Regions from separate parts of the Pseudoalteromonas sp. 1CM17D genome, predicted to be linked through region 1. Evidence: predicted binding sites of a transcription regulator. Region 1 holds the regulator's gene; each other region holds the start of a gene.
The links. The regulator LexA, encoded in region 1, represses DNA repair genes until DNA is damaged. The targets are predictions, from matches to a motif close to TACTGTATNNNNATACAGTA.
Positions count from the first base shown of each region.

Region 2: the regulator LexA is predicted to act here: its motif matches at 5,316-5,335, upstream of dinB (DNA polymerase IV).
Region 3: the regulator LexA is predicted to act here: its motif matches at 3,984-4,003, upstream of ruvC (crossover junction endodeoxyribonuclease RuvC).

Region 1 covers NZ_JALNTP010000007.1:72,154-82,107, forward strand. The annotation lists gene MSC25_RS13180 (COX15/CtaA family protein) at 1-784, opposite strand, end outside; gene MSC25_RS13185 (hypothetical protein) at 815-1,309, opposite strand; gene MSC25_RS13190 (SURF1 family protein) at 1,299-2,039, opposite strand; gene MSC25_RS20350 (DUF2909 domain-containing protein) at 2,054-2,365, shown strand; gene MSC25_RS13200 (cytochrome c oxidase subunit 3) at 2,265-3,140, opposite strand; gene MSC25_RS13205 (cytochrome c oxidase assembly protein) at 3,176-3,706, opposite strand; gene ctaD (cytochrome c oxidase subunit I) at 3,706-5,298, opposite strand; gene coxB (cytochrome c oxidase subunit II) at 5,298-6,434, opposite strand; gene lexA (transcriptional repressor LexA) at 6,907-7,524, opposite strand; gene MSC25_RS13225 (hotdog fold thioesterase) at 7,702-8,142, shown strand; gene MSC25_RS13230 (hypothetical protein) at 8,153-8,533, opposite strand; gene MSC25_RS13235 (Rho termination factor N-terminal domain-containing protein) at 8,762-9,016, shown strand; gene MSC25_RS13240 (hypothetical protein) at 9,160-9,876, shown strand; gene MSC25_RS13245 (VOC family protein) at 9,851-9,954, opposite strand, start outside.
Region 2 covers NZ_JALNTP010000015.1:14,821-24,774, reverse strand. The annotation lists gene MSC25_RS18750 (S9 family peptidase) at 1-478, shown strand, start outside; gene MSC25_RS18745 (methyl-accepting chemotaxis protein) at 622-2,259, shown strand; gene MSC25_RS18740 (leucyl aminopeptidase family protein) at 2,477-4,012, opposite strand; gene dinB (DNA polymerase IV) at 4,252-5,304, opposite strand; gene MSC25_RS18730 (hypothetical protein) at 5,450-5,626, opposite strand; gene MSC25_RS18725 (thioesterase family protein) at 5,781-6,203, shown strand; gene MSC25_RS18720 (aldo/keto reductase) at 6,271-7,323, shown strand; gene MSC25_RS18715 (ABC transporter substrate-binding protein) at 7,477-8,355, shown strand; gene MSC25_RS18710 (fumarylacetoacetate hydrolase family protein) at 8,312-8,926, opposite strand; gene MSC25_RS18705 (response regulator) at 8,942-9,954, opposite strand, start outside.
Region 3 covers NZ_JALNTP010000019.1:4,560-14,513, forward strand. The annotation lists gene tolQ (protein TolQ) at 1-496, opposite strand, end outside; gene ruvB (Holliday junction branch migration DNA helicase RuvB) at 1,775-2,782, opposite strand; gene ruvA (Holliday junction branch migration protein RuvA) at 2,790-3,407, opposite strand; gene ruvC (crossover junction endodeoxyribonuclease RuvC) at 3,410-3,934, opposite strand; gene MSC25_RS19750 (FtsX-like permease family protein) at 4,063-6,564, opposite strand; gene MSC25_RS19755 (ABC transporter ATP-binding protein) at 6,554-7,267, opposite strand; gene MSC25_RS19760 (arylesterase) at 7,268-7,891, shown strand; tRNA gene MSC25_RS19765 (tRNA-Pro) at 8,053-8,129, shown strand; gene MSC25_RS19770 (DUF2845 domain-containing protein) at 8,220-8,543, shown strand; gene MSC25_RS19775 (hypothetical protein) at 8,602-8,850, opposite strand; gene MSC25_RS19780 (cyanophycinase) at 9,016-9,954, opposite strand, start outside.

The DNA.
Region 1 (9,954 bases):
ACATAATTAGCGCCAACACAATACATGTAACTAGCGCCCAAATTCTGTGTAGTAGATGAATAGACATACGCGCCTGTTGCGATAGCACTCCGTACTCATAATTACTGTGCTCAAGCGGCAGCTGAAACACACTACTGAGTGAAAATGGCTGCGCATAACTACACAGCGGTAAGCCATTACAGTGTGGCGCTGCATAATTTGCTGCAAGCCACCCACCTAATGCAATTTGAATAACCAACACAGCCAATGCAACTAAGCTCAATGAAAAATAGCCTTTAGCGCTACTATCTCCACCCTCTATGGGTTTAGTAGTTAAACGCAGGTATAAAAGAGTGATTAGCGATAAAATACTAAATCCCCCCAGCAAATGCCCCATTACAATGAGCGGTTGTAAGTTCATTGTAACGGTCCACATACCCAGCGCAGCCTGAAATATAACTAACAACAATAAGGCTAGCGGTAATTTAACCGGCGTGTTTGAGTAATGGCGCTTTACAAAAGCCAACACAAATAGCGCTAAAATAAGCAACCCCAGCGCGCCTGCAAAGTAACGGTGGATCATTTCTTTCCACGCTTTGGCGGTTTCAAACATCATATCTGGGTAACTTTGGGTAGCCAGTGCGATATCGGCTTCATGCTTTGGTACAGTTAAAAAGCCATAGCAACCGGGCCAATCAGGGCAACCAAGACCTGCGTCACTTAAACGTGTATAAGCACCTAGCCCTACTACTAACAGCGCAAGTAACCCCGTTGCAAGTACCCAGTTTTTATAATTTTTATACATAGGAATCTCCCATTAACAATGCGCTATTAATTAGCTTGAACGAGAATAATTAAGTAGTTTTTTTAAATCTTTTAATAAACCTTTTTGCACTAAACGGTTTTCTTGTGGTTGCTCTTTAAACGGATACTCAAGCACCACTAAACCCATATGATCGATTAAATATAGGCTAGCGGGCTGCAAATTTTGTTGCGCGTTAAAGGTTTTCCAAGGAATATTTTTAACTTTAGGCGCCCCCATTACAGCCATATCAACTTTGCCCTGATTTTTTCCTAAGGCGATATATAAGTTATCAAGCGCATTGAGCTGCTCATTGCACGAAGCATTACATTTATTGGAGTAATTAAGCGCAATTGTCCATTGCTTAGGGTTATGCTGCTGCCAGTTTTCAAGCTTTACTTCGTGCTGTAAAAACTCGCCATTATTGGTAATGGCGCTCGGCAACCAGTCTAGTTTTAGCGCACCGTATGCAAGTACTAGCGGTACAGCGCAACATACAACAAACAAAACTAAGGGGTTATTTTTCATTGTTAGTCCTCTTTTTACTGGCAAAAATGGCCACCACTACACAGGCTAAGGCTATTAAAAACCATTGCACTGCATACACTTGGTGCTTTTGCGGACTCATCACCACCGCTTTATAATGCGGTATAGCTAGCGCATCTCCAGCACCTTGACGATAAGCCATAAAATTAAATAACGATTGATTACTCTGCTCACTGAGCTTTTGTAAATCTATTGATTGGATTCGTTTTTGAAGGTCTTGTTTTGTCGAATTGGTTTGTAAGTTAAAGCTCGTTAAATTTCGCTCTTTTATCTGCGCTTTAAGCGTAATATTACGTTTAGGAAGTTGAATGTTAGGTAGTTCGCTGCGTGAAATAGGTGCTTTTACCCACCCTAAATTAACGAGTAAAGCGTCACTTGCTTGGCTTGGCTTAAATAACACCAATAAATCGTAACCAACTTGCCCTTGGTAAACTTGGTTATCTAAAAGCCAGTATTGCTGATTTATTATTTTTCCGACAAGCTCAACCACTACACCTGTTTTATTCCACTGTGAAGGCATTGCCTGTAATTGCTGCCAGCTCATTACGCCTTGGGTTTGCATGTTAGCTATAGCTGTTAGCTGTTGCTGCTTTTGCTCAGCCCTTGCTAATTGCCAATACCCTAAACGTACACATACCAGCACCACAGCTACCACAACGCAAAGTGCGATAAATGAGCTAAGCTTTTGTTTACGCCTTAAAATTAACTGCATAAAGGGTCAACCCAGTGATTATTAAAATTATTATTGTGCTGCTGTTACTATTTATACTTTTCAACTTGTTTAGAGCGCTATTTATTATGGTGACCGATAAATCTGGCGGTCGGCCTATGTCGCATTTTTTAGGCCGTCGCGTGCTGTTTTCTGTGGTGGTTTTGGTGATGGTGATAGCCGCTGTAAAACTTGGTTTTATAAAGGCTAATCACTCACCATTAGCCGTTACAACACATACACAAAAACAAATAAACACAGCCACACCACATCAACAAAATGCCAGTACCAAGCCGCTGCTTGAAACGCAAAATGTTTATCTTTCGTAAAGTGGCCTTTTAAAATACGCACAAATACAACAAACAAAATAATGGCGCCAAGGGTCACATGCATGCCATGAAAACCTGTCAGCAAAAAGAATGTATTCCCGTAAATGCCTGCATCTAGTGTTAAGTTTAAGTCGTTGTAGGCATAAATATATTCTTCTACCTGCAATGCTAAAAAGCACACACCCAATAAAATGGTTGCCCCCAGCATCACTTTTAGCGGTTTACGTTTATTGTTTTCAATGGCTACGTGAGCAAAATGCAAAGTAACCGAAGACGCTAATAAAATAAGCGTATTAATAAGGGGTAAGCCTTGCCACCCCATAGCTTGCGTGGTTTCACCTGCTGGTGTGGTTAGTAGTGGCCATACGGCCTCAAAGGTAGGCCAAAGCACCTCGTTGGTCATCGTATTATTCCCAGCGCCGCCAAGCCAAGGCACCGACAATATGCGGGCGTAAAATAATGCGCCAAAAAAGGCCATAAAAAACATAACTTCAGAGAATATAAACCAGCTCATTCCTTGTCGAAATGAGCGGTCCATTTGCGCTGAATATAAGCCCTGGTCAGACTCGCTAATTACATTTTTAAACCAGCTAAAAATCATATACAGCAGCACTGCAATGCCTGCATATAGCAGGTACACACCGCTGCCCCCTTCACTTTCTAAGTTCATGACTGTTAAAGCCGCACCCACTGCAATAAAAAATAACGCCACCGCGCCCACTATGGGCCACGGGCTTTGCTCGGGTACGTAGTAGTTTTCATAATCTTGATTCATGTTACTTGCTCCTAGTTTTACACTAGACATGCAGGCTAGTTATTACTTGCTACTAGCTGCTCACTAATATCAAATACGGTGTACGATAAAGTTAGCTCTTCTACATCGCTCGGCAGTGCGGTATCAACATAAAAAAGCAGCTTAAACTCAAGCTCTTCACCCGCTTTTAGGGGTTGTTGATCAAAGCAAAAGCACGCTATTTTATGTAAGTACTTGGCTGCCTTTCCGGGCGATACAGAAGGTACCGCTTGCATTACTTTATCAATATCACTGGTGTTTTTTGCGCTAAACATTACCTCTCGCATGGCACCTGGTTTCACATCAACACTGTATTCTTTAGATTTAACAATAAACGGCGCACCACTTTGCGCATGGGTTGTAAAGCTCACACCTATTTCTCGGTTTTGTGCAACCTGTGTACTTTGTTTAGCTTGCTCAAGTGATGGCTTGCCATTAAGCCCAGTTATGTCGCAAAACACGTCATATAAGGGCACTAAGGCAAATGCAAAAGCAAACATACCTATACAAATAAGAATTAGGCGCTTTAATAGCGGTGCATGTGTCATTATTTAATTTCCGGCGGCGTAGAAAAAGTATGATACGGCGCAGGAGAGTCCACTTCCCACTCTAAACCTTCAGCACCATCCCATACTTTTGCAGGGACTTTATCGCCCCCTCTGGCACATTTAATTACCACCGCCACAAAGAGTAACTGCGATAAACCAAAGGCAAACCCACCTATGCTTATGATTGCGTTAAAATCAGCAAACTGCAGGGCGTAATCGGGAATACGGCGCGGCATGCCTGCCAGCCCTACAAAATGCATAGGGAAAAACAATACATTTACGCTTACCAGCGACAACCAAAAGTGCCACTTAGCCAAGGCCATGTTGTACATGTTGCCCGTCCACTTAGGCAGCCAATAATAAGCCCCCGCCATAATCGAAAATATTGCCCCCGTAACTAACACGTAATGAAAGTGCGCCACCACAAAGTAAGTATCGTGATACTGAAAATCAGCAGGGGTTATAGCCAACATCAGCCCCGAAAAGCCCCCTAAAGTAAACAGCACAATAAAGGCAATACTAAATAGCATGGGCACTTCAAAACTTATTGACCCTCGCCACATAGTGGCTACCCAGTTAAATACTTTTACCCCTGTAGGCACCGATATCAGCATGGTCGCGTACATAAAAAATAGCTCGCCAGCAACGGGCATACCGGTCGTAAACATATGATGCGCCCACACTATAAAGCTCAGTAATGCAATAGAGGAGGTTGCGTAAACCATTGAGGCATAACCAAATAGTTTTTTACGTGAGAATGTAGGCACTATGGTCGAAATAATACCAAAGGCGGGTAAAATCATGATGTACACTTCGGGATGGCCAAAAAACCAAAATATGTGCTGAAACATCACCGGATCGCCGCCGCCTGCCGCATCAAAAAAGCTGGTTCCAAAGTATTTATCGGTGAGCACCATAGTGACCGCTCCGGCCAATACGGGCATAACAGCAATTAATAAAAATGCGGTTATTAGCCATGTCCAAACGAATAATGGTAGCTTCATCCATGTCATGCCTGGGGCACGTAAATTAACAATGGTCACAATAACGTTTATTGCGCCCATAATTGAGCTAATCCCCATAATGTGCACTGCAAACACAAACATTGCGGTGTTATCGTTACTGTACGTTGTTGAAAGCGGCGCATAGAACGTCCAGCCAAATGCGGGGCCGCCTCCAGGCATTAATAACGAGGCCAATAAAATTAAAAAAGCGAAGGGTAAAATCCAAAAGCTCCAGTTGTTCATTCTGGGCAGTGCCATATCTGGCGCGCCAATCATGAGCGGTACCATCCAGTTAGCAAGTCCCGTAAAGGCTGGCATTACAGCACCAAACACCATAATTAAACCGTGTACTGTGGTCATTTGGTTAAAAAAGTGTGGGTCTACCAATTGTAATCCTGGCTGAAATAACTCAGCCCGAATAACCATGGCCATTGCACCACCAATTAAAAACATAGTCAGCGAAAAAATTAAGTACATGCTGCCAATATCTTTATGGTTTGTTGTGTATAACCAACGTTTAAAACCTTTGGCTGGGTGATGGCCGTGGTGAGCGTCATTGGCGTTAGGTTGTTCTACTATGCTACTCATTAGTTCGCCTCCGCATCAAGTGCTGCCTGAATTTCACTAGGTTGGATGACATCACCCGTTTCATTACCCCACGCATTACGTTTATAGGTAATTACCGCTGCAAGTTGTTTAATTGAGAGCTGCTTTGCAAATGCTTGCATTGCAGTTCCTGGGCGGCCATGAATCACTACATCAATGTGATCTTTTATATCACCCAAAACAATGGGGCTGCCTTTTAGCGCAGGAAATACGCCCGGTAAGCCCATACCTGTAGGTTGATGACACGCAGCGCAACTTGCCATATACACTTGCTCACCTAGTGTCATTAGCTCTTCTTTAGGAATTGTTGTATCAAGCAATGCTGCATCAGCAAGTGCGGCTTTTTGCTTAGCTTGCTTAGCATCTGCAAGCCATGCGTTAAAGTCCTCTTGCGATTTAGCTTCAACAACCACGGGCATAAAGCCATGATCTTTACCGCACAGCTCTGCACACTGTCCTCGGTAAATACCTTCTTCGTTAATGTTGGTCCACGTTTCGTTGATAAACCCCGGATTGGCATCTTTTTTAACGGCAAAATCGGGTACCCACCAAGAGTGAATAACATCATCAGAGGTCATTAAAAAACGCACCTTTTGATTAATTGGCAGTACTAAAGGTTTATCAACCTCAAGTAAGTAATTAGGGTTTTTATTAGCAAGGTTGGCTATTTCGTCTTGAGGGGTAGATAAAATAGAGTAAAACTCTACGTCTTCGCCCATGTATTCATAATGCCACTTCCACTGTGACCCTGTAATTTTAATGGTTAAATCGGCCTTACTGGCATCTTCCATCGCAATGAGGGTTTTAGTGGCAGGGATTGCCATGGCAATTAAAATAACAAACGGAATGGCAGTCCAAAGAATTTCTACTTTGGTACTTTCATGAAATTGGGCAGGAACTGCCCCTTTAGATTTACGGTGATGAATCAGTGCCCAAAACATTATTGCGAACACTATCACCCCAATCACACAACATATTAAAAATATGGTCATGTGTAGCTGATATACATTATTACTTATATCGGTTACGCCCTTGCGCATATTGTATTGGCTATTAGCCAGCACTTGCTGCGGGAACATAATCAACACAAGCCACAAGGTAGAGGTCAGTTTACCCATGTGACGGCTCCTTTGATGCTATTGCGAATGCAAAGCGAAGAGGCATACGGCTTAAACGCCAATTCGTTATTTTTATTTTTTAACCAATCTTATTTTTGATTGGTATCGCTAGGACAACAAAAGGTTTGTGTATATTGTGTGTTCTCATAACTAAAAAGCTGTGAGTTATTGTTAGTCCAGCACATTAATGATTAGCTAAAAAACGTACAACAAGCAAGTTTTAGTATAAAAAACAATCAAGTGATATTTTAAGATTGACTAAATGACGGCGTATTAAATTGTTATTTAACAGCCAAGACACGAGCAAAATTAAGGGATGTAACACGCTTAGGAAGATAAAAGTATGAGTGAAAAAAAGTTTACAGCCTAAATAATTTTAGGGCGCTTTGAGATGGTGGAAGGTTTGTTTTTAAAACAAAAATGCACACTAAAAAGTGCGCATTTATAGATATTACTTAAAAATAGTTAAAAATTACATCCAGTCGGCATTTCTTATTACGCCAACGGCTAACCCTTCAATATTAAAAGATTCGTTTTCAAGGTCTACCTCTATAGGCGTAAACTCTTCGTTTTCAGCGTGTAATAATACTTTTCGGCCTGCTTTTTCTAGGCGTTTTACGGTTACGTCTTCATCTACTCGTGCAACCACAACTTGGCCGTTTTCTGCAGTTTGAGTACGGTGTACGGCAAGTAAGTCACCATCCATAATACCTATATCTTTCATACTCATGCCGTTAACACGCAGTAAAAAGTCGGCGGCTGGTTTAAACATAAGTGGGTCTATTTTACAGTGACTCTCAACATGTTCTTGCGCCAAAATAGGCGAACCCGCTGCAACTCTACCTATTAATGGTAGCCCTAGTTGCTCTGGCTCTTCTTCTTCAACCAATTGAATACCACGGCTTGCGCCTGGTTTCATTTTAATAACACCTTTTTTGGCAAGCGCTTTTAAGTGCTCTTCTGCGGCATTGGCACTTTTAAAACCGAGTGTTTGCGCAATTTCGGCACGTGTAGGAGGCATACCAGTGTCTTTAATAAAAACTTTTATTAGTTCGAGTATTTGAGCTTGGCGTTTAGTTAATGGTCGCATACAACTGGTTTTCCATACAGTACATTTAACTGTGAGTATATACAGTTAAATAAAAATCGCAAATTTAAATTGTGCTTTAAAATAGCTAAATACTCCGCACCTGGATAAATTTTAGGTAATTACAGACGTTCAGTATTTAAAATGCTATAAATTTGCTTTCAATATAAAGGAGTAATTATGAGTATTTGGCATCAACCCATCACATTAGAGCTTTGCAAACAGTTAGATGAGGGAATAAACGGCCAAGGCACGCTGATGAAAACCATGGGCATAGAAATAACCGAAATAGGAGATGATTACCTAGTGGCTACCATGCCTGCTATTCCTGAGCATCATAACCCTATTGGTATGGTACATGGTGGCGCAAATGTGGTACTTGCCGAAACCGTAGCAAGCTACGCCGCTAACTTTGTAGTGGACTTTACAAAATTTTATTGTGTTGGACAGGAAATTAGCGCCAGCCACTTAAAGGCCTCTCGAAATGGCACTTTAACCGCCGTTACTCGTGCATTTCATATTGGTAAGCGCAGTTCTGTATGGGAAATAAAAATAACCAATAGCCGCGGCGAGCTTTGCTGCGTATCAAAAATGACCGCAGCGGTTGTCGAGCGCAAATAATTAACTATGGCTACTTTTCGATAGGGTAAATCGTTATTTCCATACCAGCGCCAATGGCAGATATGCGTAGCAGTGTATCTGCATGTAGAGCTTGGTTAAAACACTTAGGTGACGTGCCCGACTCAAAGCCTATATCAAACGTTCTGCGCGAACAGCTTAGCCACTGCTTAAGCGCATTACGTGAACACGACTCTATTAATTCACATAAGTGGTTGATTGCTTTGTCTGGCGTGGTTATATCACCTGAGGCTTCAATACGCGCCAATTGACGATATTCGTCTTTGTCATAATGCAAAACCATCGCGTTTTTCTTTAAGTCTGCCACCAGGGCGCTAATATCTTGTTTAGACTCAAGCTCTAGATCTACATTTAAAAATTGAATTTCCGACATTGTCTGCTTTTTACCCTCTTATAGTTTCATCGCAAACTTTAACGCAGTTTTACTTTTATACCAAATCAACAAAGCGCTAAACATGGCTTTATTAATAGAAAATACCTGTTTAAGCGCCATTGGCACCTAATTTGCCTTATAAAACGGGTTAGGCTAGTTACGCTTAATTTTACCGATTATGTATGAAAGTTATACACACACTGTGTAATTAACCGCTTCAGGAGGACAATTATGGTAGATCATGGCCCGCAAATTAAAAACGACGATCAGTACGATGCGCTGCGAGATGAAGGCATGAGCAAACAAAAAGCCGCGCGCATTGCTAATAGCAATACTCATAAAACCGCTGTCAAAGGCGGCAAAGCCTCAAAGTATGAGCAGCGCACTAAAAAGCAGCTGTACAATAAAGCTAAAGAGCTCGGCATTAGTGGCCGCTCTAAAATGAGCAAACAAGGGCTAATAAATGCCTTACGTGAGCATTAAACACAGCCTCACTGATTTTTTATCGCTCCTTTTTATTATTTTTATAAAGTTAGAGTAAGCTTATGAATAACTGCGACAAAATGCCGCAGTAAAAGCATGGGCTGCTGTAATACACTAACGCTAAAAATAATAAGAAGCACAAAATGAAAAAACAACTATTTAAGCGCGCTCGAAAACTACATAAGTGGCTAGGCTATTTACTTGCCTTACAAATTTTAGCTTGGCTTTTAGGCGGCTTAGTAATGAGCGCGATACCACTTGAATACGTACACGGTAAGCACCTTGCTAAGCGCACACTTACAAACCCATTTACTCAAGCAGATTACCCCACATCACTCGATAATATTACTGCGCAAGTGCCTAACCCCACGCAAATAGTGTTTGAGCACTTTTTAACGACCCCGCTTATTACTGTTATTAATAGTGGCGAGCAGCAAAGCTTTAATGGTTTAACGGGCCGCCCTTTTCAGCCACCGACTAAAATACAAATTACCGCTAATGCACAAGCGCATTTACTCATCGATGCTAAGCCAATTAGCACAACGCTTTTAAAACAAGGCACTCGAGAGGTGGGATACAAAACAAATGTGTGGCAAGTACAATTTAACGACACCTTTAATACTACGCTGTATTTAAATGCAATTAACGGCAAAGTTATCACCGTTCGCAGCACACTATGGCACATATTCGACTTTTTTTGGATGCTACACATAATGGATTACGACGAGCGTGAAGATTTTAACAACCCGCTTCTCATCAGTTTTGCAGCCACCAGCGTACTATTTTGTTTATGCGGTATTATTTTATTAATACAAAACGTTAGGCTAAAAAAACTTACACGTGTTGGTCAATCAAAATAGGGTTGCCGTCTGGGTCGGTAATAATAAAACTTTTATCACCCACAGGTTCAACCTGGATATGAGCGTTTTGAAAATATT
Region 2 (9,954 bases), on a different contig from region 1:
TCAAATTAAAGGCGTTGAGTTTTTACGCACGCTTGATTACGTAGACCCACAACGCATTGGTATTTATGGCCACAGTTATGGCGGATACATGGCCCTAATGACCATGTTTAAAGCAGGCGATTACTTTCAAGCCGGTGTATCGGGAGCACCAGTTACTGACTGGGCACTTTACGACACCCATTACACTGAGCGCTACCTTGGTCATCCTAAAACCAATGCCAAAGGCTACGAAGACAGCGCCGTATTCCCATATGCTGATGGCTTAAAAGGCCCATTAATGATTTACCATGGCATGGCCGATGACAACGTGTTGTTTACCCACGCCACTAAATTATTTAAACAACTACAAGATAACGAAAAACAGTTTGAAATGATGACCTACCCAGGCTCAAAACACAGCTTACGCGGTAAACAGGTGCAAACACATTTACACCAAACCATTACAAACTTCTTTAATCGACATTTTGATGTTAAATAATCATATGACGACTAAATAGACTAAAGGCTGATTGAAAAATCAGCCTTTTTTTTGTCTTAATAAGTTAGTGAGCCTAGATTAAACGCTTTTTTTAGCTACGCTTATTCTATGCGCTAAGGCGTACACTAATTGAGGACAAATTAATGCTTAACCTACGTAGTTTCAGTATTTTCCAGCGTTTTTTACTGTTAATAGCCATTGTTGTATTTGGCTTAATAGTACTTAGTATATCTAGCCTAACTCATCAATATAGCTCACTCAAAAACGAGCAATATCTAAAAACCCAAAATGTAGTAGAAACGGCATACAGTGTTATTGAGCATTACCACCAGCTTGAACAAAACAATACACTCACACAAGCGCAGGCTCAATCACAAGCACTGGCCACTATAAAAGCGCTGCGCTATGACAAAACAAATTACTTTTGGGTAAACAACTACCAACCCCAAATGGTAATGCACCCAATAAAGCCTGCGCTTAACGGTAAAGACTTAAGTAATAATAAAGACCCCGATGGCAAAGCACTTTTTGTAGAAATGGTGAACATTGTAAAACAACAAAAAGAAGGCTTTATTCCTTATAAATGGCCAAAACCAGGAAAAGATCAGCCGGTAGATAAAGTCGCATTTGTAAAAGGCTTTAGCCCGTGGCAATGGATTATTGGCTCAGGCGTATACCTAGATTCAATAGATGAAGCATTTAGCGAGCAGCGTAATCTCATCATAATTAGCGCTTTAGTTATGATTATTGCTGTCATTTTATTAAGTTACTTTATTGGTAAAAGTATACTCACGCCTACTCGTCTTGCCGCAGACATGATGAAAAACATATCGCAAGGTGAAGGTGACTTAACACGTACGCTAAACGAATCGGGCAATGATGAAATATCAGAGCTGTCACGCTCTTTTAATTTATTTGTTTTAAAAATGCGCGAGTCGTTAGTGCATGTATCGCACAGTGCAGATGATGTAAGCAGACACGCTCACACGGTGGATGAGTCAAGTAGAACAAGCCATTCCTTCATTGAGCTACAAAACGACAGTTCCACACAAGTAGCCGCCGCCATGGAGCAAATGACGCACCAAATTCATGATGTGAGTCGTAATGCCGAAGCCGCAGAACAAGCAGCCAATGATGCAGCGGACAATGCCTCAACCGGTAAAAACGTGGTAGCGAATACCATTACCGCCATAGAAACACTCTCAAGTAATATAGAAACAGTGAGCCAAGTAACTGAAGATTTAGCAAACGAAAGTAACAATATAGGCTCTGTGCTTGATGTGATCAGAAGTATATCGGAGCAAACAAACTTACTTGCACTCAACGCTGCTATAGAAGCGGCTCGTGCAGGCGAGCACGGCAGAGGGTTTGCAGTTGTTGCCGATGAAGTGCGCACATTAGCCAGCAGAACCGGGCAAAGCACAGATGAAATTCAAGCCATGATCACTAAATTACAAGAAGGCGCTAAAGCGGCAGTAGAGGCGGTAAAATCAAGCCAAGCACTGTCGGTGACGACGGTAGAGCAGGTTTCATCTGCAGATACATCGCTCAATGAAATAGAAAGGCTGGTATCTATAATTACCGACATGAACAGCCAAATAGCCCGTGCCACTGAGCAGCAAACGCAAGCCGCTGACGAGGTTAATTTACGTATTAACGAGCTATCTCAATCAACCGAGCAATCACTAAATAATACAAAGCAACTTACCGATGCCAGCGATAACCTCAAACAAAGTAGCCAAGGGCTTTCGAGTGTGGTTAATCGCTTTAAATTAAAATAATTTAAAAAAAAGCCCTGAATTAACAGGGCTTTTTATTACATAAGCGTTTTTAGCTTATACCATTTCGCATAATTAAGTGATCTATTTTTAGGATGGAAAAACGTGTTGATGGCTAGGCAAAAAATTTGCTATTTAGTTGTTCTAAATGAGAATTTTTTAACACAGATAGCGACACGTTTAGCCCCGAAAAATGATTAAGTATTATTGCGGATTGATATTACATACAGTAGCGTGCAAATAAGCTGGTTACTGATGCTGCGGTTGGCTTGCCGTGCTGCCAATCACCGCCTTCAACACCACTACCAGCAATGTCCATATGTACATAAGGAAGCGGCTGCTCAGAGTCGTTACCGTGTTTATCAAGCCCACCAACAACGGCTAAAAATGCCATAGGGAATTGATGCCCACGGGCTGTAACAGCAGAGGCCGCATTATTGCTTGATAAAACATCATCAGCGAGGGTACGCGGTTTGATAAAGTCGTAATCTTCACGGCGAGAGCGAGAAACCTCAGCTGCATCTGCCCATAAATCACCACAATCAGCTATTTGACGAGAGGTATTAGCGCTACGTGCAGGTCCATTTTCAACATACGCTCCGTAAGGGCCCATAGCACGTGCCGCATGGCCTGTAAGGGTTGCTACGGTGAATAATGTTGGATTAACTTCGCCTTTGGCGACATCTTTCATTTCGCTAAGTAGGTCACCCATAGCTAAACGCCCTTCTGCATCGGTGTTACCAATGCGGACACGTACGCCTTCACGGCTAGTGATAATTTCATCTGGTACAAAACAATCTGAGCCAATTGAATTACGAACCACAGCTAAATAAGAAATAACTTTAACGCCTTTAGGTTGGTAATCTGCCACGGCTTTCATAAAGCCCGCAACGGATGCAGCCCCACCTTTATCGCGGCTCATACCCGCCATGTAACCGCCTACTTTTAAATCGGCGCCGCCGGTATCGTAAACTAATCCTTTACCAACAAACATTAGCGTGCGCGTTACTTCACCTTCTGGCACGTACTCTAGCTTAACAACACGTGGGTGGTGGCGCTCAACCGCATAAGATGCGCGAGCAACGGTGCTAAGCATAGGGTAGTTTTTATCTATCGTGTTAATATCGTCAATCACATCAACCGCTACTTTAGAGCCTTTAAAAAGCTCAACACAGTAATCGGCAAAACGTGGTGGCGCCATACGTTCAGGCTCAGTACCGCATAAGTCACGTGCTGCATATTGCCCTGCTGCAATTGCATTTACAGCTTTAACTGTTTGCTCATTTGCATCGATTAAACCAATTTGCGTAATAGGCTCAATGCTTTCGCCGTGGTATTCGCGTGCTTCAAGAGGCTGCCATAATGCTTGGCATGCCCCTAAATACGCCACTTCTAATGCATGCTGGTAACGCGCATCTGTATGTAATTTTGGTAAGTAAATAGCAGGGTTTACACTGCCCGCGGCTTTTGCTTCGTTAATCGCTAGTTTAGCAGCATCAAAGTAGCGTCTTACATCATCGTAATCGCGGTTAAGCGGCCCAGTAGGCGCTAAAACAACGCGTACATTATCAACCACCAAAAACGTAACTTGTTTACCAATACGAGAATCTACTTTAGCGTGTGATTCGATAGCATCACTTAATGAGTTATTGGCTAATTGAGAAAAGTCATCACTAATTATAATAAGTGCATCGTGAGAAAATGAGTCAAAGCTTGCACTAAGTGATTGTGCAGCTATCGCTTGAGGATATGCCATAAGTAAAACTCCTGTTAGAAAACATAAGGGGCTATTATCGTTGATATAAAAACACAAAACCAGCCAACTGCGATCAGCTCATTTTAATCTGGCAACTTGGTTTTACAGCTAACTAAAGTGACTCAGTGTTTTAAGAAGAAACTAACAACAACTATATAGCTTTTAGTAAAGGCAGCCCCTGCTTGCTCCACGTTTAAATTACTTTGCTAAAGCACTCTAAATTGCAAAAAAGCGTGTAGTTAATCAAGAATACTCAGTTGCAGATTTAAATTAGGTTCATTTTTAACACCTACTCCAATGCCTAATAAGCGCACCGGTTGCTGCATACCCCGTTGGTACGCCTTAGAGAGTAACTCAGTAAAAATAGCAGTATTTAACTGATGATGAGCTTGATCAGCTGAGGTAACAACAAAGTTTGCAAACTTCACTTTTACGCTTAACTTATTAATACGATTTTGTAGCTGTTGCTTATTAAGGCGCGCTGTTAGCTCTTCGAGTAATTTAGGTAACTGATCTAAACATTCTTGTAAGCTATTTTTATTGTATTCATAGGTGTGTTCAACACTAAGCGATTTACGCACTCGCTCAGTGGTTACTTTACCAATATATTCGCCAGCACATTTTTGATAAAGCGATACACCAAAATTCCCCACGTGCTGCTGCATCCAATTAACGCCTTTCTCGCGAACGTCTTTACCTGTGTATAACCCCTTTAAATTAAGCTTTTCGAGGGTTACTTTGCCCACACCAGGGATTTTACCTAGCGGTAAATTATTTAAAAACGCATCAACTTCATCCGGTAAAACCACAAATTGGCCATTGGGTTTATTTTCGTCACTGGCTATTTTGGCAATAAACTTAATGGGGGCAACTCCGGCAGAGGCAGTAAGGCCGGTATCGTTATAAATATCTGCTCTAATTTGCTGAGCAATAAGCGTTGCGCTGCCTTTGCATGCGGTGCTGTTGGTTACATCTAGGTAAGCTTCATCAAGCGACAGCGGCTCTATTTGGTCGGTATAGCGTTTAAATACAGCGCGTATTTGGTTAGAAATTTCTTTATAAACCGCCATGCGCCCGGGCACAATAACTAAATCGGGACATAATTGCTTAGCGTGGTAGTTAGATATAGCCGAGCGAACACCATATTCGCGCGCTATATAATTTGCTGTAGAGAGCACACCACGACGGCTATTGCCACCAATCGCTAAAGGCACACTGGCAAGTTTGGGGTTATCGCGCATTTCAACCGCTGCATAAAAGCAGTCCATGTCGATATGAATAAACTTTTTCATTACCACATAACAACTGTTTATTTATACAGCCATTATTAAGGATTCACTTTCATTAAGCAAGTCCATTAAAGCCTGTTTAACTTGCTAAAGTTAAAAGCGCTACTAGGTGTAGCGCGTTAAACCGTGCAAGCTTTAAACAGCTTTTTTAAAACGGCTGCTTAAAGCGCTTTGATTTTTTAAAGCAATGTAGCCAAAAAACAAACTCTAATAAAAACCCCGCAGCTAAAAGCATTATGCCGCCGGAGGCATTACCCATTGCATAGCAAGCAAAAGACGCTATAAAAACTAAACTGGCTAAAGCCCAATTAATTATATTTTGCATGTGTGTTCTCGTGTGTGTGTTGTCTGTGTTATTTAACTGTAGTCCTAAAAATAAATAGGTACAATCATCTTATAAAAAAACATGGCATTTATTGTCTTGAGCTACAAACACCATATTGATAACCTCATTCATTTAAAACTAAGAGTACACATACATGCAAAGGTTCAAAGATCAGCACCCTATTCATACCGATATCACCGTAGCATGGGCCGATATGGACGCCCTACAACATGTTAACAACGTGGTGTACTTGCGTTATTTTGAAATTGCGCGTATCGATTTTCTAAATAAAATAAATCAGTTTGATACGATAAAACCAGGTGGAATAGGCCCGGTCATTAGTGAAAACAATATTCGCTATAAACGTCCAGTGACCTTCCCAGATACCTTAACCGTAGGTATTACTATTTCAGATATAAAAAGCGACCGTTTTATGATGAATTACTCTGTATTTAGCCATGCTCAGCAAGCTATTACTACCACAGGCTATTCTCAAGTTGTTATGTTTGACTTTAAAACAGGACAAAAAGCGGCGATTTCAGAGCCATTACTATCGGCACTACACCAATTCGCTTAATTAGGTTTTATTGCGAATTGGTATTAATTATCCACTCTCAAGATCTTACATAATTTAAGGATTTTAAATGCAATACAGTCCGTTAGGCAGCAGCGGTGTTGATGTTTCTAGAGTATGCTTAGGCAGCATGACTTGGGGTAAACAAAATACCCAACAAGACGCCGATGAGCAAATAGCTTATGCCTTGGCACAAGGCGTTAATTTTATTGATACTGCCGAAATGTATGCCGTTCCTCCTTCACCAGAGACCTACGGTAAAACAGAGCAAATTATAGGTAACTGGCTAAGTCGCAATGCGCAAAAGCGCGGTGATATTGTATTAGCGAGTAAAATTGCAGGCAATGGCTTGTCGTGGGTACGAGATGGCGGCGATATAACACGCAGCGCTGTCATTGAGGCCGTAGATAACTCGCTTAAACGCCTACAAACCGACTACATAGATTTATACCAATTACATTGGCCTAATCGCTCTACCCCACATTTTGGCAGGCAATGGCCAGGTAAACTCACTTTTAGTGACGTAGATACTGAGCAACAACAGGCGGGTATGCTTGATATTTTAGAGGGCCTTGATGAGTGTGTTAAAGCTGGGAAAATAAAATATTGTGGCCTTTCAGATGACACCCCATGGGGCATTAGCCAATTTTTAAATTTAGCAAAAGCGCATAACTTACCGCGTATGGTGTCTATTCAAAACGAGTTTAGTCTAGCGCACGCTAAAGATTGGCCCTATTTAATTGAGCAGTGTATCCATGAAGACATTGCTTATTTACCTTGGTCGCCGCTTGCTGCTGGCCTGCTAACGGGTAAATACCTAAACGGTGCACGCCCAGCGGGATCGCGTTGGACATTTATGCAGCGCAATGGCATTTTTAGAGATACCCCTAACGCGCAAAAAGCCACGCAGCGTTATGTAGAGCTTGCACACGCAAGCGGCATAACCCCAGCCCAATTGGCACTTGCTTGGTGTAATCAAGTCGATGGCGTTACCTCATCAATTATTGGTGCGACCAGCATGGCGCAATTAAAAGAAGATATTGAGGCTTTTAGCATAACTTTAAGCGACGACACTCTAACTGAAATTGGCACTATTTTTAAAGATTACCCGCAGCCATATTAAACCCAAATAATAGGCAGTTTTTTTACTGCCTTTTTCTCTCTTACATTTGAACATATACAAAGTAAAACTATACTAAAGTTAACTTAAATGGATTATTTTTAGTGAGTTATGCTTAGAAATGTAATTTTATTCTTTGGTGTACTAGGTGCTTTAATGCGTTACGGGTACGCTGATAATACTCACCCAATTAAAGAAATTGTATGGTTACAAAGTTACACGCCCCCGTTTCATATGGATAAAGATTCGCATGCGCCGCAAGGTGGTATTTGCGACAACCTCACCGAGCAACTAATTAGCAGCATTGATGATGTAAAACATACACGACTAATCGTGCCGCAAGAGCGAATTAATAAGCACTTAAATGAAGGCGATAATGTATGCTTTCCGTGTGTTATTCATAAAAAAACGGCCAATGGGGTGTTACAGTTTTCTACCCCCACCACGGTTTACCCGCCTTTTTCGGTTTTAACCACTCAAAAACTTGCTCCAGAAATACACGCTAAGCATGGCAGCCCTATTAAACTTATTCATTTATTGTCAGACGAGCAATATGTATATGGTCAAGCCGCGGCGCGCAAGTTTACTTCAAAAATTAATAAAATAATCGAAAACACCACGGTGTATCATAAAGCATCGCTAAGCTGGAGCAGCGAAAATGAAAGCCAAGCTGTTATTGCTCGCTTAAGTCGCGGCTTTTTAGATTACACAATAGACTACCCGTTTATGGGGGATTATTTTGTCAATCACAGTAAGTTTAAAAATATAGTCAGTTTGCCAATTGAAGAAGACCCCAGAGAGTTTGTTTTAGGGGCTATAGGGTGTGCAGTAAGAGCACCGAATGATTTTGCTACCAAGGCGCTTAATAAAATAAATAAAGCGCTACATAAGCAGGTATTACAATCGCCTGCTTATATAAATAGTCAGCGTTTTTGGTTAGAGCAAAGTTTTCCGCAGTTTACTAAGCATTACCAACAGCAAATACTTAATCCTATTGTGCCTGCCAGCTCTGCGATAACAAGCACGTCGAATTAGCATACAAGCTTACTGTAAATACGCTGTTTGCAGGCACTTCCCCTACGCCTGCAGGCGTTCCTGTCATTATTACATCGCCATTTTCTAAGTGCATAAACTCATTAATTTCACTTAAAATATCTTTAGGCTTATGTATCATAAATTGCGTATCGCCTTGTTGAATAACGTTATCGTTAATTTTAAGCTCAAACGTAAACACCTGCTCAGCATCCGCTATAGCGACAAAGGGCGTTAATAATACCGAGCCGTTAAACGCCTTGGCGCGCTCCCACGGTAACCCTTTATTTTTAAGCTTACTTTGCACGGTACGTTTAGTTAAATCCAATCCTAAACCTACGCCTGCCAACTCATTATTTTTAATAACAAAACACAGCTCGGTTTCATAATGCAGTGTGTCGTTATTGTGCGTAGCAAATAAGGTAGACGAAAGGGCACTGTTCGGTTTATTAAACAATACCATTTGATCTGGTAGCTCATTATTAAGCTCAGCAATATGCGCGGTGTAATTACGCCCAACGCATACTACTTTAGAGGGGGTTAATAGCTCACTTTCTAGTTTTATCGACTGCATAAAATAACTTCTAAATTACGAGCTGATCAAGGTTTCTAATAAGCTCAGGTTAATCGGTTTCAAAAGTACATGATTAATATTTAAATCTTTGATCTGCTTAGGATCGGGCTCTGCACCACTAACAATCACCAAGCTTAAGTCAGGGTAACGTTCGTTAATTTGCTTCCCTAAATCTACACCACGCCCGTCAGGTAAGTGCATATCGAGCAATACCTTATTAAATTGTTGGTCATGATTGAGGGTTTGTAAACACTGTGCACACGTTGAGGTAATAACGGTTTCTACCCCTAAACTTTCTAGCAGCAACTGCGTAATTTGCGCTGCATCTTGGTCGTCCTCAACCAATAAAAAGCGCTGTTTTTTCTCTATTACAGCTTTGTCGCTGTGAATATTTTTAGCTTGAGGCGCATGCTCTGGCGATACTAAGTAATCTTGTAAGCATTGATACAAAGAAGAGCTATCAACGGGCTTTGGTATTACATCGTTAAAGCCAAGGGCGGCAAGCTCTTCATGTATGCCTTTCATAGTGGCGGCAGTAAGCGCAATAATTGGGCCTGTGTAGCCCATTTTTCTAAGCTCTATTGTGGCTTCTTTACCACCCATTACAGGCATATGTATATCAATAAAAATAATATCATAAGGAGAGCGATACGCCTCGGCAATTCTTACTTTTTCAAGCGCTTGCTGGCCATGTTCGGCGTAGTCTACACGCGCACCACATGTGCTAATCATATGGCCAACTAACATGCGTAAATCGCGTAAATCATCAACCACTAATACGCGGCCAGTCACTTTACAGGGGGCTGATTTTGTCTGTAATTGCGAGCCACTACTAAAGTTTAATACTTGGCGTTCTACTTCACTTATATCACCTGGGTACACCGAAATAGTAAAGGTAGAGCCTTCGCCCATTCTAGAAGTTAAATCAATACTGCCGTGCATACGCGCTAATAGCTCGGCACAAATAGCAAGGCCTAAGCCTGCTCCACCAACAGAGCGCGATTCTACATCAGCTATTTGCTCAAAGG
Region 3 (9,954 bases), on a different contig from region 1:
GTAATGTTGCTTGCTTCACTTCACCAAGTGCAATAAAGGCATTCATAATACCCCACACCGTACCGAATAAGCCGATATATGGGCTAATTGAACCCACTGTCGCTAAAAACGATAAGCTCGATTCTAGTTTTTCAATTTCACGTGACAGTGCCACACGCATAGAGCGATGCGTACCTTCCATTACAATGCCAGCACTTTGAAAGGTGTTCTTTTTATGGCGTGCAAACTCTTTAAAGCCTGATGTAAATAACGCTTCAATACCATGAGATTGACCGCTACGTGATGAGATTTCGTTGTATAGTTTGCTTAAGTCGATACCTGACCAAAATTTTTGTTCGAATTTTTTTGCATCAGACAAGGCGTCGCTAATTGCTTTTTTGCGCTGAAAAATAATTGCCCATGACATAACAGACATTGCTACTAGCGCTAGCATTACTAACTGCACAAGCAAACTGGCTTCTAGAATTAGATCTAAAAAATTAAGCCCTGATCCCACGTTAAACTCCTAAATAATTTCAAAAAACGTCAATTTGGTTATTTTGTGTAAATAAGACCATTGTAACGGCCATAAGTTGCATCTAGTGTATCGAGTCAAGGGTTTACTGACAACGATATTGCTATGAATTGGCAACAAAAAACGTTAAACATACGCTTAATCGCTTGTTTGTTTCTAAAACGCGACTACCGCGTTTAGTAAAACACAACTTAATACTACAAAAGTGCGTAAATATACGCAGTAAACTTAATAAAACGCACCGTTTATTCATAAAAAGTGCATAAGCACGCAAAAGTAATTCAAGCCACTTTGCATGTACTAATATAACTAATACTGTAACAATACAGTTCAGACCAGTTATTTATTAATTTTCAGACACTTATAAAATTAACGAATAATTAACGTACAAGATTTGAACAACAAAAAAATTCATCAGATTAGTTTTTCTTATCTGAAATTTTAAATTTTCTAGTTTGAACAAAAAATACTTATTCCGTATTATTCTCCCATACCGAGCTTACGCACTGAATGAAACATTTTTCATTAAGCCAAGTTCTTAGTAATAGGATTTTTAATCGTATTACATTGTTTTACTCTTTTTGGATAAAACCTGATTAAGTAAAACGTAGTTCCCTGGATTACTTCCTTCAACTTGTTGTTTGCCCGCATTATATGCGGGCTTTTTTTTGCCTAAATTTTACCGCCAACTTGGCATATAACCGGTATAAATTACACAATCTGTTTAATTGCCAACGGTGTATTTACTATCTTTTTTTACCAATTCGTATTATTAAATTATCTACTTTCAGTAGAAAGCATGTTTATAACAAGGTAAAACTTATTAACACAATTAGCGCCACGTCTAATCTCTTATGTTGCTACTGCTTTAAAGCTAACTGGTTTTAATGGTACGCAGCATAGCCACGCCAGTCTTAACGTTAAGTGAATTACAAAACGATTTTAATTTATTGGTTACATTTGCAACAAAGTGGATGAAAGCTGAGTAAGTTTTAAAAAATTATACAAATTTTCTTAATTAAGTGAGCTATGTTGAGGCTGGAAAAACGTGTTGATAGCTAGGCAAAAAATTCGCTATTTCGTTGTTCTTGGCAATTGCTCCAGCATTGCTATACCTTCTACATGCAGTCGTAAATGAGAGTTTTTAACGCAGGTAGCGACACGTTTGCCTCGCAAAATGATTAAGTGTTATTGCAAATTGGTATTACATTTAACAGAGGAAGTAGCCCGCTACATTTACTGTAACAGGCTAAAGAGGGGTTAATCTTGTTTTGGGAGTAAACCAAAGTGATGATACGCATTGTCAGATACAATTCGCCCGCGCGGTGTGCGCTGTATAAAACCTTGCTGAATTAAAAAAGGCTCTATTACATCTTCAATGGTTTCTTTTTCTTCGCCTATGGCGGCGGCTAAATTATCTAGCCCTACAGGCCCACCCATAAATTTTTCGATAATGGCAAGTAAGTATTTACGGTCCATGTAATCAAACCCGCTTTTATCTACGTCAATCATATCAAGGGCAAGCTCGGCAACGGAGGCGTTTACTGTACCATCTGATTTTACTTGCGTGTAATCGCGCACACGGCGCAATAAGCGGTTAGCTATACGCGGTGTGCCTCGTGAGCGTTTTGCAATTTCGGTAGCGCCATCGTCGCACATTTGTAAATCTAGGTAATGTGCAGAGCGCCCCACTATATGCGATAAGTCAGCTACCGAGTAAAACTCTAAGCGCTGAACTATACCAAAACGGTCTCTAAGTGGTGAGGTAAGTGAGCCTGCGCGTGTTGTCGCGCCAATAAGCGTAAACGGCGGTAAGTCTAATTTAATAGAGCGTGCAGCGGGGCCTTCACCAATCATAATATCGAGTTGGTAATCTTCCATTGCGGGGTAAAGTATTTCTTCAACTTGTGGGCTGAGTCTGTGTATTTCATCAATAAACAGCACATCGCCTTCTTCAAGGTTGGTAAGTAATGCAGCAAGGTCGCCGGCTTTTTCAAGTACTGGGCCTGAAGTGGTTTTAATACTTACATTAAGCTCATTGGCAACAATATTAGCAAGCGTGGTTTTACCTAAGCCCGGCGGGCCAAATATTAATAGATGATCTAGCGCTTCACCGCGGCTGCGCGCTGCCTCTATAAATATTTCCATTTGCTGCTTAACATGCGGCTGACCTTTGTAGTCGGCTAAAAGCTTGGGCCTTATTGCGCGGTCTATGGTGTCTTCGTTGGTTTTTTCGCTCGCGTCAATTAAACGATCAGCTTCAATCATGGGTTACTCACAACATTGATTTTAAAGATTCTTTAATAAGAACCTCAGTAGACATATCGGGTTTACTTACCGATTTTACTGCTTTTTGCGCCTGTGGCAATTTATAACCAAGCGCGACAAGTGCCGATACGGCATCGTCTGCAGCATTATTGGCAATTGTTGCATCGCTAGGAGGCTCTATAACGGCATTATCGCTATATGGCGTAAATAAGTCGTTACCCCAATCTTTTAAGCGGTCTTTCATTTCAAGCACTAAACGCTCAGCGGTTTTTTTACCCACACCCGGTAATTTAACCAATGTTGTGGCATCTTCGTTGTTTACGCAACTAACAAATTGTTGCGCCGACATGCCCGACAAAATAGCTAGGCCTAGTTTAGGACCCACACCATTTGCTTTTAATAGTTCTCTAAAAAGCGCGCGCTCGGTTTTATTATTAAAGCCAAATAATAGTTGTGCGTCTTCGCGTACTACAAAGTGTGTGTACACTATGGCGTTTTCGCCAATATTGGGTAAGTCGTAAAAACAGGTCATGGGCATTTGTACTTCGTAGCCTACGCCGCTTACTTCTAATAAAATTTCAGGCGGTTGCTTTTCAACTAAAGTGCCATTTAAACGGCCAATCATATTTATTTCCTTAAACGTCCTCTAACGGTTTTGCTTGCGCTACCCGCTAGTTTTATTAAATTTTGTTCTGAGTGCGCATGGCAAATTGCAATGGCAAGCGCATCGGCCGCATCGGCTTGCGGTGTGCCAGGTAATTTTAAAATATTTTTTACCATGTGTTGCACTTGCGATTTATCGGCGCCGCCATTGCCTACCACGGCTTGTTTAATTTGCCGTGCTGAGTATTCAAATACGGGTAAGTCGGCCATAGAGGCTCCCACTATGGCGGCTCCTCGGGCTTGGCCAAGTTTTAGCGCGGCATCCGGGTTATGCGCCATAAATACTTTTTCTATGGCAAAGGTTTCGGGGGAGAACTGCTCTATTATTTGCGTGATCCCTTGGTAGATCATTTTTAATCGTATGGGGAACTCATGCTCGGCTAATTTAATACACCCGCTTCCTAAATAGGTAAATTTAGCGCCTTGATGCGCAACCACACCATAACCGGTTAAACGCGAACCTGGGTCTATCCCTAAAATAATGGCCAAACAGCACACTCATTATTGTTATTTTTCAATAACGGTAATAATGCCAGAGCACTGTATAAATTACCAGTGGCGAGTAAAAACAAAAACGCCCGCAACTTAGTGCGGGCGTTTAGCGTTAAAAGTATAGCTTAGGCTAAAGCACGTACTAAGCCTTGGGTATTTTGTTTAAGTTTACGGGCAATCATAAAGTAGCCAAGCGCGGCTACAAACACCCCGCCCGACACAGGCCCTATTAGCCAAATTGTTGGGTGCAACTTACCGGCTAAGTCAAACATTTGCTGCTGAACAATCAGCAAGGCTACATCACTAAATAATGCAGCTACAAACCCGGCTAAGCCACCTAATAGCAAAAACTCATAAAGCGTCGCATTTTTTATTAGCCGCCCTTTGGCGCCTAACGTTCGCAGTATTACTATTTCTTGCATTCGCTCGCCAAGGCTCGCTTGCACCTGAGATATAAGCACTAATGCGCCACACAAAACCACAATAGCAAGCACAAAGCCAATAGCTAACGACACCTGCTCAATGGTTGATTGTATTTGCTTAACAAAGTTATCTACATCGATGGCGGTAATGGTTGGATAAGTGCGCAGTAACTGGCTAAACGCTTTCTTTTGCTCTGGCTCTATACGCACAGATGAAATATACGTTGCCGGAAAATCTTTTAGCACATCGGGGCTTAAAATAATAAAAAAGTTAGGTTTTAGCGTCGCCCAATTTACTTTACGCACACTGGTAATTTTGGCATCAAATGATTGCGCACCAATTAAAAATGTTAAGGTGTCGCCTATTTCTACGTCTAGGCGCTCCAACATAGACTCCTCAACCGATGCCTCACCCACTGCGCCTTCGCCAAACCACTGCCCTTGCACAATTTCGTTTTGGGCTGGCACATTTTCAAGCCAGGTTAGATTAAGCTCACGGCCAATGCCTGAACGCGCTTCTTCATCTTTTTTCTCGTTATCTTGCAACGACACTTTACGCGCCACAAGCTCGCCATTTACCGCATTTACTCGCCCACGAATGGTTGGATAAAAATCCGAAACTAAAATATCGTTCTCTGCTAGGTAATTATTTACAGGCTCAAGTTCGTTTTGCGTAATATTAACTAAAAATGCATTAGGCGCATCGGCGGGTAATTGAGACTGCCAATCTGAGATCATGTCATTTTTAAGCACAATCAAAAACAATAGCAATTTTATCGCCAAAGAAAAGCTAATAAGCTGCACCGCATTTACGTTGGCACGCTTTTGTATAGAAGCAATAGCTAACGACCAACTGTTGCCTGGTTTTAAGCCTAATTTACGGCCACCCCCAAATATTAGTTTTGAAATAACAAACAAAACCGCAATCAAAGCAAGCGTGGAGACAAATAAAATAAGCGTTATTTTAATGTTGTTACTAAATAACCACATTAATAAAAACACCGTAAGCGCGCTTAAACCTAAGTGCACACGGCTTACCGCTAGTCTGTCGCCTAAATTACGGCGCAATACTCTAAGCGGTGGAATATCAAATAAATCAAGCAGTGGCTTAATAGAGAACATAACTGCACATATAACGCCTGTGCTAATGGCCACCAGCCAAGGTTTAAATCCGGCGGCAGGTAAGCTCATATCCATGCTTTTTGCTAAATAACCAGTGGCTATTTCTTGTAAGCCGTAGCCTATGGCTAAACCCACAATAACCGCTAAAGCACACACCATGAGTAAGTGCATAAAATATATTTTACGAATTAATGCACGGCTTCCGCCAAGTGTTTTCATCATTGCTACAGGGTCGTATTGGCGCTCACAATAACGCTTTGCCGACACAGCAATAGCAACCGTAGCCAAAATAATGCCCAGCAAACCGGCCAGTAATAAAAAGCTTTCTGCACGGTTTAAGCTATTTGATATAGGCGACTGCCTATCTTTTACGCCATACCAACGTTGGTTTTCCGCCATTTGCGGCTTTAACCATTCATAAAACCGCGTTATATCTGATTCATCGCCTGCATAGAGTTGGCGATAATTTACTCGGCTGCCAGGTTGAATAACCTCAGTTTTTGCAACATCAGCAATATTTATAAGCACTCTGCGGCTGCTCGAAAATACATTAAACGGCGCATCTGGCTCTTCAACCACCACTTTTTCTACATTAAATACTGCTGCGCCCAGCTCTACTTGGCTGCCAATATCAATATTTAAGCTGTAAAAAACCGATTCACTTAGCCACACATTGCCAGGCTTCGGGCCGCCCTGCGCTACTTGTGTTTCGCCAAGCAATGATGATTTAACTTTTAACTCGCCTTTTAACGGGTATTCGTTAGACGCCGCTTTTACCGAGGTAAATTGCATCTCGTCGTTGGCAAATAACATAGTGTCAAAGTAGATCATTTGCGCAGTTTGTAAGTTTTCTTGTTTGGCCTTGCTAATAAACGCCGTATCTAGCTCATGGGCGCTTGCCAATACTCTATCTGCAGCAATAAACGCGCTACTTTTTTGCGCTATGCTTTGTGCTATTCGCTCAGTGACCATAGACAGTGTAAGCACCGTTAATACCGCCAGCGCAATGGCGGCACTAATTACCGTTAGTTCGCCGCGGCGAAATTCACGCGCAAATAATTTAAGTGCTAACTTAGCCCACATTCGCTACGTCCTCTTTTGAGTTTTTAACTAAGCAGCCCGCTTCAATTTGTACAATATGCTGGCACTTTTGCGCGAGTGCTTCATCGTGAGTTACTAAAATTAGCGTTGTGCCGTGCTGCTGGTTTAAATCAAATAATAGTGACTCCACCATTTTGCCGTTTTTACTGTCTAAATTTGCAGAAGGCTCATCGGCAAATAAAATTTTAGGTGTGCCTATAAAGGCACGGGCAATGGCTACACGTTGCTGCTCACCACCAGAGAGTTGCGATGGGTAATGGTCAATACGATGGCTCAGCCCCACTTTTTCTAATAGGGCAAGAGCTTGCTCTTTGGCATCGCTTTCGCCAGCAAGCTCTGCCGGCAGCATCACGTTTTCAAGTGCCGTTAAGCTTTGTACCAACATAAAAGATTGAAATACAAAACCTACTTTTTCTGCACGCAATGCCGCGCGTTGCTCTTCATCTAATTTATGTAGCGGCTCGCCATCAAGGGTAATTTCACCACTGCTGGCGGTATCTAGCCCCGCTAATAAACTTAATAACGTGGATTTTCCTGAGCCAGAGGTGCCAACAATAGCTACTGACTCGCCATGCTTGACATTAAAGCTGATGTCGCTGAGGATGGGCAACTGACCTTCGAAGGTAGAAACTACTTTAGACAAACCATTTACTTGAATAATATTTAATTGAGAAAGCGCTGACATATGACTCATTCAATCCTACGTTTTGTATTCGTTTTATTTTTAGTTATCAAACCACTTAGTGCGGCGGCCGACAACACGATTTTAATACTTGGAGACAGTTTAAGTGCAGCCTATGGGCTTAAACAAGAGCAAGGCTGGGTTAAATTGTTACAAGATAAATACGATGCAGAGCAGCGTAATATAGAGCTAATTAATGCCAGTATTAGTGGCGAAACTACCGGTGGCGCTTTACGCAGGCTAGATGCCTTACTAGCGCAATACCAACCAAGCCATGTACTTATTGAGCTTGGTGCTAATGATGGTTTACGTGGTTTTCCGGTAACAAAAATGCAGGCCAACTTAACGGATTTAATCGAAAAAAGCCAAGCTGAAAATGCCATGGTCGCGTTAATGGAAATTTACATTCCCCCTAATTACGGGCCGCGTTACAGTAAAATGTTCACTGACAGTTTTACACAAGTAAGTGAAAAAACAAATGCTCATTTACTTAACTTTTTTATGCTTAATGTGGCAGATAAGCCAAACTTAATGCAAAGAGATCAATTACATCCAAATAAAGAAGCACAACCGCTGATACGCGATGAAATGTATGACTCGATCAACCAATGGTTAAATAAAGATTAGCCCGCCTTGTTTGGTGGCTTAACATGCGCTGCACGGCATGTGCTTACTAAGGGCGATACGCCCTTAGCTTAAAGTTTTTTAGCTCATTTGCACAATAAACACGCAAACAAACAATCACTTATTGATTTTTAATAAAATATACGTACTATTGCAAACAACGTCGGTATGTAGCGCAGCTTGGTAGCGCACTGTCATGGGGTGTCAGGGGTCGCAGGTTCAAATCCTGCCATACCGACCATTTAACCTCCTCTTTATTTCTTTTTCACTGTCATTTTTCTGTATTACCTTGTATACCTAGCATTAAATACTATGTGTTTAAGGATGACTTATGAAAAAACGTATTGTGTTTCCTCTGCTTTTATCTCTTTTTATTTCAAGCTTTGCGTTTGCTCAGGGTAGTTTTCGACTTAAAAACGGAAATCTATTAAGTGTGGGTAAAACTAAATCTGACATTGTAGCTGTAGTGGGCGCACCACTTTATAAAGATGTGCTTAATGAAGCTGTTGATATTGGTAATGGCGACAAATTAGTTAAAACAGAAGAGTTTACTTATAAACTAAAAGGCTCAATTGGTGGGATGTATATTGTATTGATCCGTTTTGAAAATAATATTGTGACCAGTATTAGTTCAAAACAAGTCGACAGGCTTTAAATATTTTAGAGTTAGTTTTAAGCAGTTAAAAGCGCCATACGGCGCTTTTTAGTTTTTATTAGTGTGTACGCCCTACGGCGTTACGCACCATGTCTTTACCGTTTTCAAATACCTCGGCTGTTATGCCACGCGCCAGTAATAACTGTTGTTTGTCGTCAAATACTGCAACAAAATGGCTGCCGTCTTTATTGCTTGTAGCCATACCTACACCCGATACACCTTTTAAGCCTAAGCCGCCGTTTTCTACCATTACTAAAAAGTTTTCTACCTCTGCTAGGTTGTCGATTATGTCGTGCTCGTTATTCATAAATTGCTCTTTGTAAAATCTGCTTGGTTAATGCCTATTCGCAAAACGTAACCACTAAATTAAGCGAATAGGTATAAATTACTTGGGCGCTATTTTATAGCCCATTAAAATAAACATAAACCTTTGTATCGGGTTATTAAGTACATTTAGTACTAGCGCTTAAGGTTAAAAGCGCTCTACATTCAGTGACAAATTACTTAACGCGCAACCATACGGCAGGGTATTAACGCGGTAATAATGCGTATTTTTTGTAGCAGTTAAATTTATCAAAAGGTCATCTTGTTGCCCTACCGCACTTTGCTCTTGGCTTAGGCACATAGCTTGCGTAAGCGAGCGAAGTTTTGAATCGGTTAAAATATTGGCAAAACGCTGCACCGGTAAAGGTGGTATTTTAATAGGCGCTAATGCTTGGCTAATGGTGCGCTCGCTAAGTTCAAACCCGGCATTAGTAATATCTATTACACTGCGAGCAGGCCAGTACGAGTAGTTATAGCTGTTTGCTTTTTGCTGTGTACTTAAATGCGCAACGCCACTTTGCCCTATTACGGTCATTAAATTTCCTTTGTTGGATTTAATAACAACGAGGGCTGTGTTTTCATCAATACCAAAACCGTGCTTAATATCACCGTTTTTTTGCTTAACGATGTTTAATGTACTGGCTAGGTTTAGCGTTTGATTTTGCTCACTAAAGCGGGTACTCAGTGGCCCATAGGTAAACGTGTTTAACCCGTTAAGTGCATTAGGCTGTGGGGCAAGCTTTGCTTTTAATACCGCTTCGCTTTGGTGCCGTGAGAGATAGACGTTTTCGCTTTGTATTTTGCTTCCTGCACCTAGCCCTACAATAACAGGGCGAGTTTTAAGCGCGTTAGTCCAAGGGTAGGCAGTATTATTTTCATCATACAGTGCTTTTAAAGCATTTTTAGCCGTGCCGTCGCTAAATAAAACACCGGTGCTGGTGTTTATTAAATTAACTAACGCCTCAACCCCATTATTACAAAGTGTTTGCTCAGCCTTTATGAGCTCAGGGTATACATTGCTGCGATTATACAGGTTCATTTGTGAGTGACGCAGCGCCGGTAAATCACTACAGGTATTGTTAGTAAT